2 regions of the Serinibacter arcticus genome follow, and region 2 is predicted to be linked to the other one. Evidence: predicted binding sites of a transcription regulator. Region 2 holds the regulator's gene; the other holds the start of a gene.

Region 1 (8,142 bases), 1.8 Mb from region 2:
CCGCACGGGGGCCCGAGCCTTCGAGGATCCGGGACTGCGGGCGCACCAGCTGATGGCGGCCGGCGCGGAGGGGCGCTGGTGGCTCCGGCTCGACGGCGCGGGGCCGGGTGTCCGGCGTGGCCGGCACGGTCGAGGCGTCGGCGGACGACGCTCGCGGGTGCTCGGTCCGTTCGTCGACGTCCCGCGGGCGATCGGGGGGCCGAGGTCGGCGTGGGGGTCGGAGCCCGGGGTCGACCCCGCGTCCGTCGCGGTCGCCGCGTTCCGGTACGGGGCGGACGACGCCGAGGTGCGGCGCTACGCCGTCGTGCCCGGACGGGGAGCGGGGGACCGCGCGGTGCTCGGCCTGCTGGAGACCGGTCGCGTCCGCGCGGACCTCCTCACCCCGCCGGTCTGAGGCTCAGGCGGTGGGGTCGGCGACGGTGACGACGACCTTGCCGCGGACGTGGCCCGTCTCGACGGCGCGGTGCGCGTCCGCCGCCCGCTCCAGCGGGAAGGTCTCGGCGATCTCGAGTCGCACGACGCCGTCGGCCACCAGCTGCGCGAGCTCGCCCAGCTGCTCGGAGCTGGGGCGCACCCAGACGTAGTGGCCGCCGAGCTCGGTGCGGGCGCGGGCGTCGGTGATCGAGGTGATCGTGCCGCCGCGGGCGAGCAGCGCGGGCGCCGTCTCGATCGCGTCGCCGCCGACGTAGTCGAGGATGACGTCGAAGCCGTCGGGGGCGGCGTCCTTCGCCTCGGCGACGAGGGTCTCGCCGTAGCTGATCGGCGTCGCGCCGAGGGACCGGAGGAAGTCGTGGTTGCGGGGCGAGGCTGTGCCGACGACGCGTGCGCCGGCGTGGACCGCGAGCTGGACGGCGATCGAGCCGACACCGCCCGCGGCGGCGTGGACCAGGACCGTCTGTCCTTCGCGGACGCCGGAGCGGCGCACCGTCTGGAGGGCGGTGAGGCCCGCGAGCGGGAGGGCTGCGGCCTGCTCGAACGACAGGGCCGCGGGCTTGCGGGTGGCCGTGCGGACCGGGACCGCGATGTACTCGGCGAGCGATCCGCCGTCGAGCGAGTCCTTGCGCGCGTACGCGAGGATCTCGTCGCCCTCCGCGAACTCGGGAGTGTCCAGGCCCGGCTTCACGACGACGCCGGCGACGTCCCAGCCCGGGACGACGGGGAAGGTCGCGTCGATGAGGCCCTGCAGGTAGCCCTCGCGGATCTTGTGGTCGACGGGGTTCACGCCGGCGGCGACCACCTTGACGAGCATCGTGTCCGGGCCGATGTGGGGCTCGGGGAGGTCGGTGAGGGTGAGGACGTCGGCGGAGCCGAACTCGGAGTACGTGATTGCCTTCATGGTGAGGGCCAACGTGTCCGGGAGGGGAGCCATTCCCCGTTGTAGCGTGGCGAGATGCCCGATCTTCCTGATGCAGCTGCCGGTGCCGACCCCGTGGGTGCTGCGACACCGGTGGATCCCGCCGACGATCGTCCGCGCCGGCGGGAGGCCGCCGTCGCCGGCGGGCTCGCCGTCGTGGTCTCCGTGGTGATCGGGCTCGTGGTGATGTTCGGCTTCCGCGGTGAGAACGCGCTCGACCGCGGGTGGGCGGACCTGATGGCGTCGATGCGTGACGCCGCGCCGTGGTTCATGGCCGTGGCGCGGGGGCTGGACCAGTTCGGTGGGCACCTGCTCGGGATCGTCGTGGTGCCGCTGGTGGTCGCTCTCGTGCTGCTGCTCGCGGGTCGACGATGGGGAGCGCTGTACTTCCTCGTCTCGACGGTCGCGGGCGCTGCACTGGTGCAGCTGCTGAAGTTCCTCTACGCCCGCGAGCGGCCGCAGGACATGCTCGTGACCAGCGACGCCGGCTCCTTCCCGTCGGGACACGTCGCGAACGCGTGCGTCATGGCGCTCGTGCTCGCGATCCTCGTCGGGCGGGCGTGGTTCTGGGTCGTCGCGGTGCTGTACGCGCTCGCGATGCTCGTGTCTCGCACGTACCTCAGCGTCCACTGGCTCACGGACACGCTCGGCGGGCTCGCCGTCGCCGTCGGGGTCGTGCTGTTGATCGGCGCGGCGATGTGGAAGCCGTTGAGTCGCGAGTGGGAGGGTCGGCAGTCCCGCGCGGTCAGTGCAGCATGAGGGCGTCGCCCGGCTGGGCCGGCGGCCACTCGCCACGTGCGACGAGGTTGTAGCCCAGCACCAGAGCGATCTCGCGGTTGGCGTTGCCGGCGATGTCGTAGACCCAGTTCATCGGCTGGTTCCCGACGGCGTGGGTCTCGTCCAGGACGGCGAACGCCGTCGCCCCGTCGGGGTAGGTGAGGTTGGCCCACTCCCAGCCCAGGTTGCGGACGAACACGTCACCGACGACGACGCCCAGCGTGATCAGGTCCTGCCTGTCGAGCTCGTCCCCGCCACGGCGATGGAGGTGGAGCACGTCCTCGACGGCGCGCAGCACCTCCTCGGGATCGGCCTCGGGGATCAGGCCGAGGCGCGCGTAGCCGTCCGGCGCGACGGACAGGATCTCGCCGACGACGTCGTCGGTGAGCGGGCTGATGTGGGGCATCGGGGGTCCGTTCGTCGGTGAGGTTCGAGTTTGTCAGAGGGGTCTGACAGGGCGGGCTGGGGGGGTGTTCGGGTAGGGCAGGGAGGTGCGGATGTCGTGGGTCTCGTGCTGACTTACCCCGGCCCGGCCCGGCCCGGCCCGGCCCGGCCCGCTGGCTCGCCGTCTCACACCGCGTTGCCATTGCGAGCTCCCCGTCGGTGTCGTCGTGGTGTGCCGATGAGGCGGGTGTCGCCTGCTGGGGGTCGGTGGTAGGTGTGGCCGGTGGGGGTGGTCCAGATGGTGGAGCCGTCGGGGGTGATGCGGTAGCTGTGGCCGTGGTGGGTCTTGAGTCGGTGGTGGTGGCGGCAGAGGGGGCGGAGGTTGGGGGCGTCTGTAGGACCAGACGGCCATTCGACGGCGTGGTCGTTGTCGCAGGCGGTTGAGGCGACGGTGCAGGCGGGGGCGATGCAGGTGGGGTGGAGCGCGCGGACGAGGCGGTCGAGCTCGGCGCCGGGGCGGTAGTTGGGTGTGGCGAGGTGGGGTGCGGGGTTGAAGGAGGGCGGCCAGTAGCGCGTGGTGTCCTCGCCCGGGGCCGCTGTTGACGGCGGGTAGCTGTTGGCGTCCCCGGGACCGATGGCACTGATGGGTTCGGTGGTGCTGGCGTCAGTGCTGCGGGCCTGAGAGTCGGCGTCCGCCTGGCTGGTTCGATCCCGTTGAGCCTGACGTTCGCGGTCTGCTTGTTGGGTGATGTCGGCGAGGGCGGTGGTGATGGTGAGCCAGCGGGGCGGGTGGGCGGCGAGGAGTCGGGCGGTGGTCGGGTCCAGGGGGGCGAAGCCGAGGAGTTCGGGGACGTCGATGCCGGTGCGGCAGGTTTCGGGGGCTTCGTAGGTTTCGAACCGCCACTGCGACTCGTTCGTGGTGAGGGCGAGGTCGTCCTGCCAGGGGTGGACGGGGTCGATGTGGTCGGGATCGGGCTCGGTGAGGTGCTCGGGGGCCAGGGCGAGCGTCAGCCGGGAGGTAGTACCGGAGAACGGCACGAATGGCCGGAACTGTTCGGTGGGGTCGGCCAGGCCGTTGCCGGGGTCAAGGTCTTGGGTGCTGTCGGGCTGGGTGGGCGCGTTGGCGCTCTCGGCGTCCTGGTGCAGGAGGGCGTCGGCGATCGAGGCTGGACCCTGACTGCCGGTAGCGGTGCCGGTGCTGGTGCTGGTGGGTGGGTGTCCGAGGCGTTGTCTGGTGCGGGCGCTGACGGCCTCGATTGCGGCGTCGAGGGTGCGGCGGACCTGGCCGAGTGGGCTGGGGTCGTTCTCGGCTGCATGGTGCTCGCGCTTGGCCAGCTCGATGAGGTCGTCGAAGGACGCCACGGGGCCCGTGCCCGACCCTGATCGGATCGTGGCGTCGCCAACGCCAACGCCAACGCCAACGCCAACGCTCGCGGTGCCGCTGCCGGTCCTCGAACCGATGCCCGCACCGGTGCCGGTGCCGGTGCTGGTGGCTGTGGTGTCGTCGTTGGTGAGGAGGGTGTGGCATCCGGGGACGGATGTGAGGGTGCCGTTGTTGAGGGCGGTGGTGGCCAGGGTGGTGAGGGCGTCGGCGCGGAGCTGGTCCAGGGTGCGGGGGTCGCCGGTGGCGCGGGCTGCTTTGGCTGCTGCTTCGGTGGCGGTGTAGATGGCGGCGATGTCCAGGGCGGGGGCGATGACGCGCAGGCAGGCTTGGCCGTCGGGCAGCAGTCGGGGGTGCTCGACCCGTCGGCGGGTGGCGGCCTGGAGGGCGCGGTGGTGGGCGGTGGTGGGGTCGGTCTGGATCAGGGCGGCCTGGATCCGCTTCTTCAGGGCGTGGTGGGGAAGTCCCGGTGCTGCGGGGAGGACCTGGTCGGTGACGGCGAAGCAGACGGCTGGTTCCTGGGTGGCGAGCAGGTCGGTGAAGATCGCGGCCTTGCCGGCGTCGATGTGTCCGGCGGCCAGGGCGGTCCCGACGGGGTGGAGGGTGCTCTCCAGCAGGTGTCCTTCCCCGACCAGTCGGGCGGCTCGTTGCCGGCTGAGGCCGAGTCGCATGGCGAGCTCGTCGGCGGCGGGGCCACCTCGCTCGACCCGTGCGGGGGCGCCGGGGACGTCAGCGGCGAGTCGGTTGGCGTCCAGGATGCCGTGGCGGGTGTGGAGCCGGGTGGCGGTGGCGCGGAGTCCGGCTTCGGCCCAGCCGGCGACAGCGGCGAACGCGGCTGCTGTTTCCAGGAGTTCACCGGGGTCCAGGGTCATGAGGTGGGTGAAGTCCGACAGCTGCAGCAGACGCTCGAGCAGCTCTGTCGGGGGCCTCCGTCGTCGGGCTGGGTGAGTCCGAGGCGGTCACGGATGGTGTCGGGGTCCTCGGTGGGCGTGAATCCGAGACCCCACACGGTGGTGGGGGTTGCTCCGGATCCGTTCTCGAACATGCGTACAGTTTACGCTGTCTGGGTGCGATGGGAAGGGGTTTGGCGCGATCTGTGGATACAGGTTTCGGCGGTGGGTAACCCTGTGGATCTCGGCGGCAGCGACTCGTGCCCTCGGTCCGACTCGCGGGACAGCTTCTGGGTGCACGTAGGGGGATCGGTAGCGCGTAGTTGTTGAACGAGGGGCGCCGGAGCCTCTCGCGAGCGGTGCGCCAACCTCTCGCCGGCAGTGCAGAAGCCCCTCGCGGGTGGTGCGGAAGCCCCTCGCGGGTGGTGCGGAAACCCCTCGCCGGTGGTGCAGAAGCCCCTCGCCGGTGGTGCAGAAACCCCTCGCCGATAGTGCGTAAACCCCTCGCCGGTGGTGCGGGGCTCCGTCGGGGTAGCTGACGCGTCGTTGACAACGTAGTCAGTCGGGCCTACTGTCGTGCCATCGCGGATCCTGACTACGCAGTCAGGGCCGATGGAAACCGTCGAAGGAGACGTCTTGAGCCAGCACAGCCTCCGGAACCCGCACCGCCTCGTGACCCTGTACGGCCTTGCCGTGCGCGAGCTCGGCCGGCCTGGTGCGGGTGACCGCCTGTCGGCGTCGGGGCTGCTCCGATGACGCAGGCCGTGGTGCCTCCTCAGCAGGCGGATGTCGTGGGTGCTGGTGTCCCGTTCCGTGCTCGTCGTGCGCGGGTGGCGTGGGGTGGGTGGGGTTTTGTGGGGCCGTTCATGGCGGTGTTCACGTTGGTGTTCATCGCACCTCTGGCCTATTCCCTGTACATCTCCCTGTTCCGTTCCCAGCTGGTGGGGGGGACGGTGTTCGTGGGGTTGGACAACTACGTCCGGGCGTTCGGTGATGCGCAGTTCTGGAACGGTGTGGGCCGGGTGAGCCTGTTCCTGGTGGTGCAGGTTCCGATCATGTTGGGGATCGCGATGCTCGTGGCCCTGGCGGTGGACTCGGGCCGCCTGTACGGGAAGGACTTCTTCCGCATCAGTGTGTTCATGCCGTACGCGGTGCCGGCGGTGGTCGCGGCTCTGATGTGGGGGTTCATGTACGGGCCGAGGTTTGGTCTGGTGGGTTACATCAACGACTTCTTCGGGTGGAGCATCCCCAACCCGTTGGGGCCGGAGTGGGTGCTGCTGGCGATCGGGAACATCGTGACGTGGTCGTTCGTGGGCTACAACATGCTGATCTTCTACTCCAGCCTCCGCACGATCCCGGTCTCGCTGTACGAGGCGGCCGAGCTGGACGGGGCGCGTCAGCATCACGTGATCCGTCACATCAAGATGCCCGCGATCCAGGGTTCGATCGCGGTGGCGTTGATCTTCTCGATCATCGGGTCCTTCCAGCTCTTCAACGAACCCTCGATCCTGCAGAAGCTGGCGCCGAACGCGATCACGACCTACTTCACCCCGAACCTGTACGCCTACAACCTGTCCTTCGCCGGTCAGCAGTACAACTACGCCGCTGCGGTGGCGATCATCATGGGGATCTTCACCATGGTCATCGCCTACGTCGTCCAGCTGCGCGGCATGCGGAAGGACGCCTGATGACCACCACCACCCCCACCACGACCGTGGGCGTCTCCACCACCAAGTCCCGCTCCGCGGGTCCGCGGCTGCGGTCCCGCAAGGCTCACAGCAACGACAAGCCCCGCAGGAACGTCCTGCTGACGGTGTTGACCGCGATCGTGCTGCTGTACGCGCTGCTGCCGCTGGCGTGGCTGCTGATCAGTGCGACCAAGACGCAGCCGGATCTGCTGTCCACGTTCGGGTTCTCCTTCGGGGACTCCTTCGCCCTGTTCGAGAACATCGCCAACACGCTGGCCTACAACGACGGGATCTTCCTGCGCTGGCTGGCGAACACGCTCATGTATGTGGTCCTGGGTGCGGGTGGGGCGACGCTGCTGGCGATCCTGGGCGGCTACGGTCTGGCGAAGTTCACCTTCCCCGGCAAGAAGGCCATCTTCGCGATCGTGATCGGCGCGGTCGCGGTGCCCGGGACGGCGCTGGCGGTCCCGACGTTCTTGATGTTCTCCCAGATGGGACTGACCAACACGCCCTGGTCGGTCATCATCCCCTCGCTGATCTCCCCGTTCGGGCTCTACCTGATGTGGACCTTCACCACCCAGGCCGTCCCCACCGAGCTGATGGAAGCCGCCCGCATGGACGGGTCCAGTGAGTTCCGCACGTTCTGGCAGGTCGCCCTGCCGCTCCTGGCGCCGGGGACGGTCACGGTCCTGCTGTTCACGACCGTGGCGACGTGGAACAACTACTTCCTCCCGCTGATCATGCTGAAGGACCCCGCCTGGTACCCGTTGACGATCGGTCTGAACGCGTGGAACGCCCAGGCCTCCACCGTCGGCGGCCAAGCGATCTTCGACCTCGTCATCACCGGCTCCCTCCTGACGATCATCCCCCTGATCATCGCCTTCCTCTTCCTCCAACGCTTCTGGCAGTCCGGCCTCGCCGCCGGCTCCGTCAAGGAGTAGCGGTCACCCCTGTTCGTCCCCTGCTTCTCCCTGTTTTCGCCCCTTTCAACAACGAAGTGAGAGACCCATGACACGCACCACCACCCGTCGACGCGCGATCGCCTCGAGCGCCGCCGTCGCAGCCCTCGCCCTCACCCTCACCGCCTGCGGCGGTGGCGATGCCGGTGACGGCGGCGGCGAGGGTTCGGCCGACGACGTCGCCGCGGCCCTCGAGGAGGGCGGCGACCTCCTCGTGTGGGGCTGGGACGCGACCCTGCCCCCGATGATCGAGGCCTTCGAGGAGGCCTACCCGAACGTCAACGTCGAGCTGGCGAACGTCGGCACGAGCACGGACGCCTACACGGCGGTCCAGAACGCCATCCAGGCGGGTTCGGGCATCCCTGACGTCGTCCACATGGAGTACTCGGCGGTGCCGCAGTTCGCCCTGACCGAGGACCTCGCCGACCTGACCGAGTTCGGCGCGGCGGACCTCGAGTCCTCCTACACGCCGGGCACCTGGGGCTCGGTGAAGATCAACGACGGCATCTACGGCCTTCCGCTCGACTCGGGCCCGATGGCGATGTTCTACAACGCGACGGTGCTCGAGGAGCACGGCATCGCCGTGCCGACCACGTGGGACGAGTTCGTCGAGGCTGCTCGCGCGCTGCACGCCGCCGACCCCACCAAGTACCTCGTCGGCGACGCCGGTGACGCCGGGTTCACGCAGAGCATGATCTGGCAGGCCGGC
Region 2 (8,142 bases):
CGACTTGCGGCGGAAGACCTTGTGACCGTGGGCGCCGTCCTTGGCGTGACCCGCGAGCTGGTCCCTGTCCTGCGCGCCCCCGCCGCGGGTCTGCTGCCCCGCACGCTTGGCCTCGAGGGCGGCCCGGAAGCGCTCCTTGACGTCGTCGGTCGGGGCGCCGGCCGTGGTCTCGGCGTCCGACGTCCCGGTGTCCTTCTGCGTCGGCGTCTCGTCGTTCTGCGCGGTCATGACGTGCTCCCTTCGTCCACGGGCACCAGCTCGGTCCCGTCTCGTCCAGCATGGCGCGCCCGAGTCGGGGACGCCAGGGAAATGCGACGTCAGGCCTCCGGTCGGGCCGCTCCGTCGTCCGCGGCCGACGACGGGTCCGCCCCGGCGCCCGAGACGTCGGAGGAGTCGGAGGCGTCGGGGTCGTCGGCGGTCGCGGCACCGCCCGCCGCCGTCCGACGGGCCTCGTGGTCCGCTCGGAGCGCCGCGATGGCCGACTCGAAGTCGATGAGCGAGGCGAAGTCCTGGTAGACGGAGGCGAAGCGCAGGTAGGCGACCTCGTCGAGCTCGCGGAGCGGACCGAGGATCGCCAGCCCGACGTCGTGCGCGTCGATCTCGGCGGCGCCGCTGGCTCGGACGCTCTCCTCGACGCGCTGGGCGAGCAGCGCCAGGCTGTCGTCGGTCACCGGTCGGCCCTGGCACGCCTTGCGCACACCCGCGACCACCTTGTCGCGGCTGAACGGCTCGACCACCCCGGAGCGCTTGACGACCGAGAGGCTCGTGGTCTCCACGGTGGAGAATCGGCGGCCGCACGCCGGGCACAGTCGACGCCGTCGGATCTGGGAGCCGTCGTCACTCGTGCGCGAGTCCACGACCCGCGAGTCGGTGTTGCGGCAGTACGGGCAGTGCACGTCTTCTCCGAACCGTGGCGGGTGCCACCCGGCCGGGTGACGAGGGCGACCCATTGTTCCACGGCGCCGGCCGCAGCCGGTTCGGCGAGCGGGGCGTCCCCGGTCAGGAGACGGGCAGCAGAAGCTCCTCGCCGGCCATCAGCGAGAAGCTGTCCATCTCGTTGAGCTCGGCGATCACGGCCACGACGTCGCGGACGTCCTCGCCCGGAGCGGTGATGCCCTCGGCGATCGTCCACAGGGTCTCCCCCGGTGCCACGACGAGCGTCGTGGTGGCCTGCTCGACGGCCGGTGCCCCCGCGACGGCCTGCCCGGCCACCGAGCCGGCGACCGCCGCGACGGCCAGGCCGAGGCCGACGAGCACGACCCGGCCGCGGCGCGTCAGGCGCATCCGCGAGGAGGTGGGGGCCGCGCCCGGGCGAATCTGGCGATCGGCGGCGGAACGCGCCGCGGAGACACCCGTGCGGACAGGGGCGACACGCCCCGGGAAAGTCGCGATCGTGCTCATGATTTTCTCCCTTCGAACCTTTGTTCGTCGTACGTCTGTTCGATACAGTAGGACATGGCGTCGGGATTGTCGACACTCCGGTTCGAACACGTGTCGCACCTGGAGCGGTCGGTAGTCGTACGCTTGTCCTACGAGCAGCACACCACCGACCACTGACATCGACGCCGGGGGCCGGGGCGACCACCGGTCAGCCCGACCTCGTCGGCCGGGACGGAACGAGTGGTCGGGCGGCACCACAGCAGGCGCAGACCAGGAATCGACGAGGGAGACAGAGATGGCGACGCGGGACCCCCGAGTGCTGACCGTGCGGCAGCGAGCGGTGCTGGAGGTGATCAGGACGTCGGTCGCCGAGCGCGGCTACCCGCCGAGCATGCGGGAGATCGGCGTGTCCGTCGGACTGACCTCGCCCTCCAGCGTCAAGCACCAGCTGCAGCAGCTGGAGGACAAGGGCTACCTCCGCCGCGATCCGAACCGCCCGCGCGCCATGGAGGTCGTCTCCGAGCCCCCCGTGATCTCGGCGGCGCCGGGGCTGACGCCGCGCAGCGACGCGGCCGCTCTCGCCGCCAGCACGCCCGACCCCGGTCCCGACCGCGGCCGGGACGACGTGGCGGGCCGCGCCGTCGTCATGCTCCCGGAGCCGAGCGACGCCGACACCAGCTACGTCCCGCTCGTCGGCCGGATCGCGGCCGGCGGCCCGATCCTCGCCGAGCAGGCCGTCGAGGACGTCTTCCCGCTGCCGCGCCGCCTCGTCGGCGACGGTGACCTGTTCCTGCTCCAAGTCGTCGGCGAGTCGATGATCGACGCCGCCATCTGCGACGGCGACTGGGTCGTCGTCCGCCGCCAGAACGTCGCCGAGAACGGCGAGATCGTCGCCGCGATGATCGACGGCGAGGCCACGGTCAAGACGTTCAAGCGCACGCCCGACGCGCTGTGGCTGCTGCCGGCCAACCCCGCCTTCTCCCCCATCGACGGGCGCAGCGCCGAGATCCTCGGCCGCGTCGTCACGGTCCTGCGCCGGATCTGATCCACCCTCCCCACGACGACGGCGCCCCCACCCGCGAGGGTGGGGGCGCCGTCGTCGTCCTGGGCTCGCCGTCGCCGATCGGGGACGGGCCGCCGGCTAGAAGCCCAGCGAGCGGGCCGCGTCGCGGATGTGGGTCGCGCTCTCGCGCAGCAGCGTCAGCTCGTGCTGGCTCATCGGGACCCCCAGGCGCTCCCGGGCGCCGCGGGCGTCGACGATCGTCGGCATGGACAGGCACACGTCGGAGATCCCGAGGAACTCGTCGTCGACGCGGGTGGAGACGGGCAGCACGCGGTGCTCGTTGCGGAGCACGGCCTCGATGATGCGGGTGACGGCGAGGCCGACCGCGTAGTTCGTGGCGCCCTTACCCTCGATGATCTTGTAGGCCGCGTGCACGACGTCGTGCCCGATACGACTCCGCACCTCCTCCGTGAACAGCGGCGAGCCGCCAGGTCCGCGCCAGTCCAGCAGCGGGACGCCGCCGATGCTCGCCGAGCTCCAGACCGGCACCTCGCTGTCGCCGTGCTCACCGAGGACGTAGGCGTGGACGTTCTGCACCGCGACGCCGCACTCCTTGGAGATCTCGAACCGCAGCCGCGAGGAGTCCAGCACCGTGCCCGAACCGAACACCTGGCTGGACGGCAGCCCGGTGATCTTCTGGGCGGCGTAGGTCACGACGTCGACGGGGTTGGTGACCATCATGTGGATCGCGTTCGGGGCGATGTCCACGAGCGTCGGCAGCACCTTCTTCACCAGTCCGACGGTCTTCGCGGCGAGCTCCATCCGCGGCTGACCAGGGTCCTGCTTGGCCCCCGCCGTGAACACCACGAGGTCGGCGTCGCGGCAGATCTCGATGTCGTCGCTGCCCTCGATCGTGGCCTGCGAGATGAACTCGATGCCGTGCCCGATGTCGGCGGCCTCCGCCGTCACCTTCGCCTTGTTGATGTCGTACAGGACGACGCGGCGCGCGGCGCCGCGCACGAGCGCGGCGTAGGCGAGCGTCGCCCCGACGGAACCGGCGCCGACGATGGCGACCGTGGAGACGGGACGGCCCGTGTAGGGCGGCGGGACGGTGGGTGCGCTCATGGCTCCCAGCCTAGGCGTCCGCGGCCGCCGGGACCTGGGTCGCCTCCTCGGCGAGGCGTCGCAGCGCGGACCGCGCGATCTCGCCGTTCGTCGTGGGCCACATCGGGGGCAGCGAGCGGAGCAGGAACGACCCGTAGCGGGCCGTGCTGATGCGGGAGTCGAGGATCGCGACGACGCCGCGGTCGCTCGTCGACCGGATCAGCCGTCCGGCGCCCTGCGCGAGCAGCAGCGCGGCGTGCGCGGCCGACACCGCCAGGAACGCGTTCGCGCCGCGCTTCGCGGCCACCTCCGACCGGGCCTGCACGACCGGGTCGTCCGGCCGCGGGAACGGGATGCGGTCGATGATCACGAGGCGGTTGGTCAGACCGGCGACGTCGACGCCCTGCCACAGCGACAGCGTCCCGAACAGGCTGGCCTCGGGGTCCTCGCGGAAGGCACGCACCAGCTCCCCGATCGAGTCCTCGCCCTGGCACATCACCGGCAGGTCGGTGGTCTCACGGACGTGCTCGGCGGCACGCTCGGCGGCTCGTCGCGAGGAGAACAGACCGAGGCAGCCACCCCGCGAAGCCTCGAGCAGCGCCACGATCTCGGCCAGGGCCTCGGGTCCGCCGCCCCCGGCGGCCGGGGCGGGCAACGAGGAGGCGACGTACCTGATGGCCTGCCGCGCGTAGTCGAACGGCGCCGGCACCTCCAGCTCGCGGTAGGCCGAGGCGTCGTGCAGCCCGACGTCGTGGGCGGCCGGGGTGAACTGACCGCCGATCCGCAGCGTGGCGGACGTCAGGACGACGGAGTGGTCGGTGAATAGGTTCTCGGCGACGAGGCCCGCGACCTCGAGCGGCGCGACGAACAGCCGCTTCGAGCCGTCGCTGCGCTCGTCGCACCACAGCACGTCCCGGCGCTGGGCGACGTTGTCGGACAGGAGCCGGTCGGCGATCTCGACCCCGAGGGTGAGGGCCGACCGGGCCATCTGCAGCCCGCCGTCGCCCCCGTCCTTGGCGCCGCCGCCCGACGGCTTGGTCAGGCTCAGCGCCTCGCGGCACGCGGCGGCCAGGAGCGTCACGACCTCCTGCAGCGCGGGCGTCAGCCCGTCCGGGAGCCGACCGGCGGGCACGGCGATGATCGCGGCGGCGAGGCGGGCGCCGCACTCCTCCAGCTCCGGCACGAGCACCCCGGCGTGCCGGCGCACCATCCGGGACATCCGCTCGACGCTGGGGCCGCTCAGCTCGGCGGTGGCCGCCGAGCGCGACCGGCTGGTGAGCTCGTGCGCCTCGTCGACGACGAGCGCGTCGTGCTCGGGCAGCACGCCGGGCGAGCCGGACGCGGCGATCCCGAGCATCGCGTGGTTCGTCACGACGACATCGGCCTCGCGCGCCGCGTTCTTGGCGCGCTCGGGGAAGCACTCGGCGAGCATCGGGCAGCGCTGGCCGATGCAGTCCATCTTGGTGACGGACACCTGGCGCCAGGCGCGGTCGCTGACGCCGGGGACCAGCTCGTCGCGGTCACCGGTCTCGGTGGTGCCGACCCACTCCCGCACCCGCACGACCTGCGCGCCGAGTCCCTCGTCGGCGTCGGCGCCCGGGTGCTCGGCCGGGGCCTCGACCTCGAACAGGGTGGGTGCCTCGTCGGGGTAGCCGCCCGAGACCTTGTGCTTGCAGGCGTAGTTGTGCCAGCCCTTGAGCAGGGCGACCTCGGCGCGGCGTGGGAGCGCGCCCTCGAGCGCGCCGGCGACGGCGGGCAGGTCCTTGGTGAGGATCTGCCGCTGCAGGGCCAGCGTCGCCGTCGAGACGACGACGCGCTCGCCGTGGTGGACGGCGCGGAGCACCGCCGGCACGAGGTAGGCGAAGGACTTGCCAGTGCCGGTCCCGGCCTCGACCAGGAGCGGCGTGTCGCCCTCCAGCGCCTCGGCGACGGCGCGCGCCATCTCGTGCTGCCCCTCGCGGCGCTGGCCGCCGCGGTCGGCGACGACCAGGTCCAGCGCGGCGTCGACCCCCAGGTCCGCCACGTCAGCCGACGGCGGCGTCGCGCAGCGCTGCCGCGAGGCCGGAGTCCACCCGGGCGCGGAGGCGGGTGCCCTGCTCGAGGTGCTCCTCGCCCACGACCTCGCCCGTGGTGTGCGCCTGGCTGACCAGGTCGCCGCGCGTGTACGGCACGACGACGTCGATGGTCTCCTGCGGACGCGGCAGCAGCTGCGCCACGAGCTCGCGCAGCTCCTCGATCCCCTCGCCCGTGCGGGCGGAGACGGCCACGGTGTGCTCGGTCGCCGCGTGCAGCCGCGCGAGGGTCTCGGGCTGGGCGATGTCGGCCTTGTTCAGCACGAGGACCTCGACGAGCTCGTCGACACCGTCGATGTCCGCGAGGACCTCGCGGACGGCGGCGATCTGTCCCTCGGGGTCGGGGTGGGAGGCGTCGACCACGTGCAGCAGCAGATCGGCCTCGCCGACCTCCTCGAGCGTGGAGCGGAACGCCTCGACGAGCTGGTGCGGAAGGGCCCGGACGAAGCCGACCGTGTCGGCGATCGTGTAGGCGCGGCCGTCGGGCGTCTCGGCCCGGCGGACCGTCGGGTCGAGCGTCGCGAACAGCGCGTTCTCCACCAGCACGCCGGCGCCGGTGAGGCGGTTCAGCAGCGAGGACTTGCCGGCGTTGGTGTAGCCGGCGATCGCCACGGCGGGCACGGTCGAGGCGTTGCGGACGGCGCGCTTGGTGACCCGGGCGGGCGCCATCGCGGCGATCTCGCGGCGCAGCTTCGACATCCGGTTGCGGATGCGGCGGCGGTCGAGCTCGATCTTCGTCTCACCGGGTCCGCGAGAGCCCATGCCCGCGCCGGCGCCGCCGACCTGGCCACCGGCCTGGCGCGACATCGACTCGCCCCAGCCGCGCAGGCGCGGCAGCAGGTACTCGAGCTGCGCGAGCTCGACCTGGGCCTTGCCCTCCCGCGACTTGGCGTGCTGCGCGAAGATGTCGAGGATCAGCGCCGTCCGGTCGACGACCTTGACCTTGACCACGTCCTCGAGCGACCGGCGCTGGGACGGGGCGAGGTCGCCGTCGATGACGACGGTGTCGGCGCCGCTCGCGGCGACGATCTCGGCGAGCTGGGCCGCCTTGCCCGACCCGAGGTAGGTGCCGGGGTCCGGCGTCCGCCGCTTCTGCAGCAGGCCGTCCAGCACCTCGGAACCGGCGGTCTCGGCGAGCGCCGAGAGCTCCCGCAGCGAGATCTCGGCGGACTCGGCGTCACCGGAGTAGAGGCCGACGAGCACGACGCGCTCGAGGCGCAGCTGCCGGTACTCGACCTCGGTGACGTCCTGGAGCTCGGTGGACAGGCCGGCGACGCGGCGCAGCGCGGCGCGCTCGGCGAGGTCGAGCTGCTCGCCGTCGCTGTCGGAGGGGCCGCCGTCGTCGGACATGACCGCCGTGCCCGCACGGGCGAGGATGCGCTCCACGATCCGGCTCGCCTCGTCGCTCGCCGTCGGGTGGTGCTCGGTGGTGTGGTCGTCATGGGTCGTCATAGGTGAGACATCGTCCCACGCGCGCCTTCGCGGGCGAAGGCTTTTGCGCTCAGGGCGGAGGCCGGGGGCGCGCCCGCGCCCTGGGGACAGCTCTCGGCCACGACTATCCTGTCAGGCGTGAGTCACGGCGAGCACTACTTCACCGCCTCCCCCGCCTCCCCCGCCCAGCTGCGCACGATCGACGTGCGTCTGGCCGGACGTGACGTGCGGGTGACGACGGCGCCCGGTGTCTTCTCGGGCGACCACCTCGACCACGCCACCCGGCTGCTGCTCGAGAAGGTGCCGCCGCCGCCGGCGACGGGCGATCTCCTGGACCTCGGCTGCGGCTGGGGACCGATCGCGCTGACGCTGGCGCACGCCGCGCCGCAGGCCCGCGTGTGGGCGGTCGACGTCAACGAGCGCGCGCTGGACCTCACCCGGCGCAACGCCGAGGCCGACGGCGCGACGAACGTCACCGCCGTCGAGCCGGACGAGGTGCCCGACGACGTGACGTTCGCCGCGATCTGGTCCAACCCCCCGATCCGGATCGGCAAGCCGGCCGTCCACGCCATGCTCGTGCGGTGGCTGCCGCGCCTGGCGCCCGACGGCGTGGCGCACCTCGTCGTCTCCAAGAACCTCGGCGCCGACTCGCTCGCGCGCTGGATCACGGCCGAGCTCGGCCTGCCGGTCGAGCGGGTCACCAGCGCCGGCGGGTTCCGGATCCTGCGGGTCACCCGGGCCTGACCGGCCTCAGCGCGGCTGGACGTCACCCACGAGCACCGCGGGGCCGCTGAGCGAGACCGCGCGGTCCGGCCCGAGGGCCACCACGAGCGTCCCCCCGGGCACGTGCACGATCCAGTCCGACGGCGCCTCGGGTCCGGCCCAGACCTGGGCCGCGAGCGCCGCGGCGCACGCACCGGTGCCGCACGAGAGCGTCTCGCCCACACCGCGCTCGTGGACGCGCATGCGCAGGACGCCGTAGCGGCGTCCCTCGCGGACGACCTCGCCCTCGGCCCGGACGATCTCGACGTTGGTCCCCCCGGCGGGCACCGGGTCGACCAGCGGAGCGCCGGTCAGGTCGGCGGCGGCGAGCTCGGCGTCGTCGGCCACGGCGATGACGACGTGCGGGTTGGGCATGGTGATCGACAGCCC

The links. The regulator LexA, encoded in region 2, represses DNA repair genes until DNA is damaged. The targets are predictions, from matches to a motif close to TCGAACANNTGTTCGA.
Region 1: a site for LexA is predicted at 4,934-4,949, ahead of C8046_RS12485 (HNH endonuclease signature motif containing protein). Genes of this name have one in related genera too.

Annotation. Positions count from the first base shown of each region.
Region 1 covers NZ_PYHR01000002.1:2,781,613-2,789,754, forward strand. The annotation lists gene C8046_RS12465 (hypothetical protein) at 1-394, shown strand, start outside; gene C8046_RS12470 (NADP-dependent oxidoreductase) at 398-1,336, opposite strand; gene C8046_RS12475 (phosphatase PAP2 family protein) at 1,391-2,113, shown strand; gene C8046_RS12480 (hypothetical protein) at 2,100-2,537, opposite strand; gene C8046_RS12485 (HNH endonuclease signature motif containing protein) at 2,702-4,768, opposite strand; gene C8046_RS12490 (carbohydrate ABC transporter permease) at 5,539-6,474, shown strand; gene C8046_RS12495 (carbohydrate ABC transporter permease) at 6,474-7,415, shown strand; gene C8046_RS12500 (ABC transporter substrate-binding protein) at 7,483-8,142, shown strand, end outside.
Region 2 covers NZ_PYHR01000002.1:983,758-991,899, forward strand. The annotation lists gene C8046_RS04485 (DUF5302 domain-containing protein) at 1-228, opposite strand, end outside; gene nrdR (transcriptional regulator NrdR) at 318-896, opposite strand; gene C8046_RS04495 (LysM peptidoglycan-binding domain-containing protein) at 1,000-1,401, opposite strand; gene lexA (transcriptional repressor LexA) at 1,676-2,425, shown strand; gene C8046_RS04505 (L-lactate dehydrogenase) at 2,522-3,508, opposite strand; gene C8046_RS04510 (ATP-dependent DNA helicase) at 3,519-5,510, opposite strand; gene hflX (GTPase HflX) at 5,512-7,011, opposite strand; gene C8046_RS04520 (class I SAM-dependent methyltransferase) at 7,129-7,734, shown strand; gene dapF (diaminopimelate epimerase) at 7,741-8,142, opposite strand, start outside.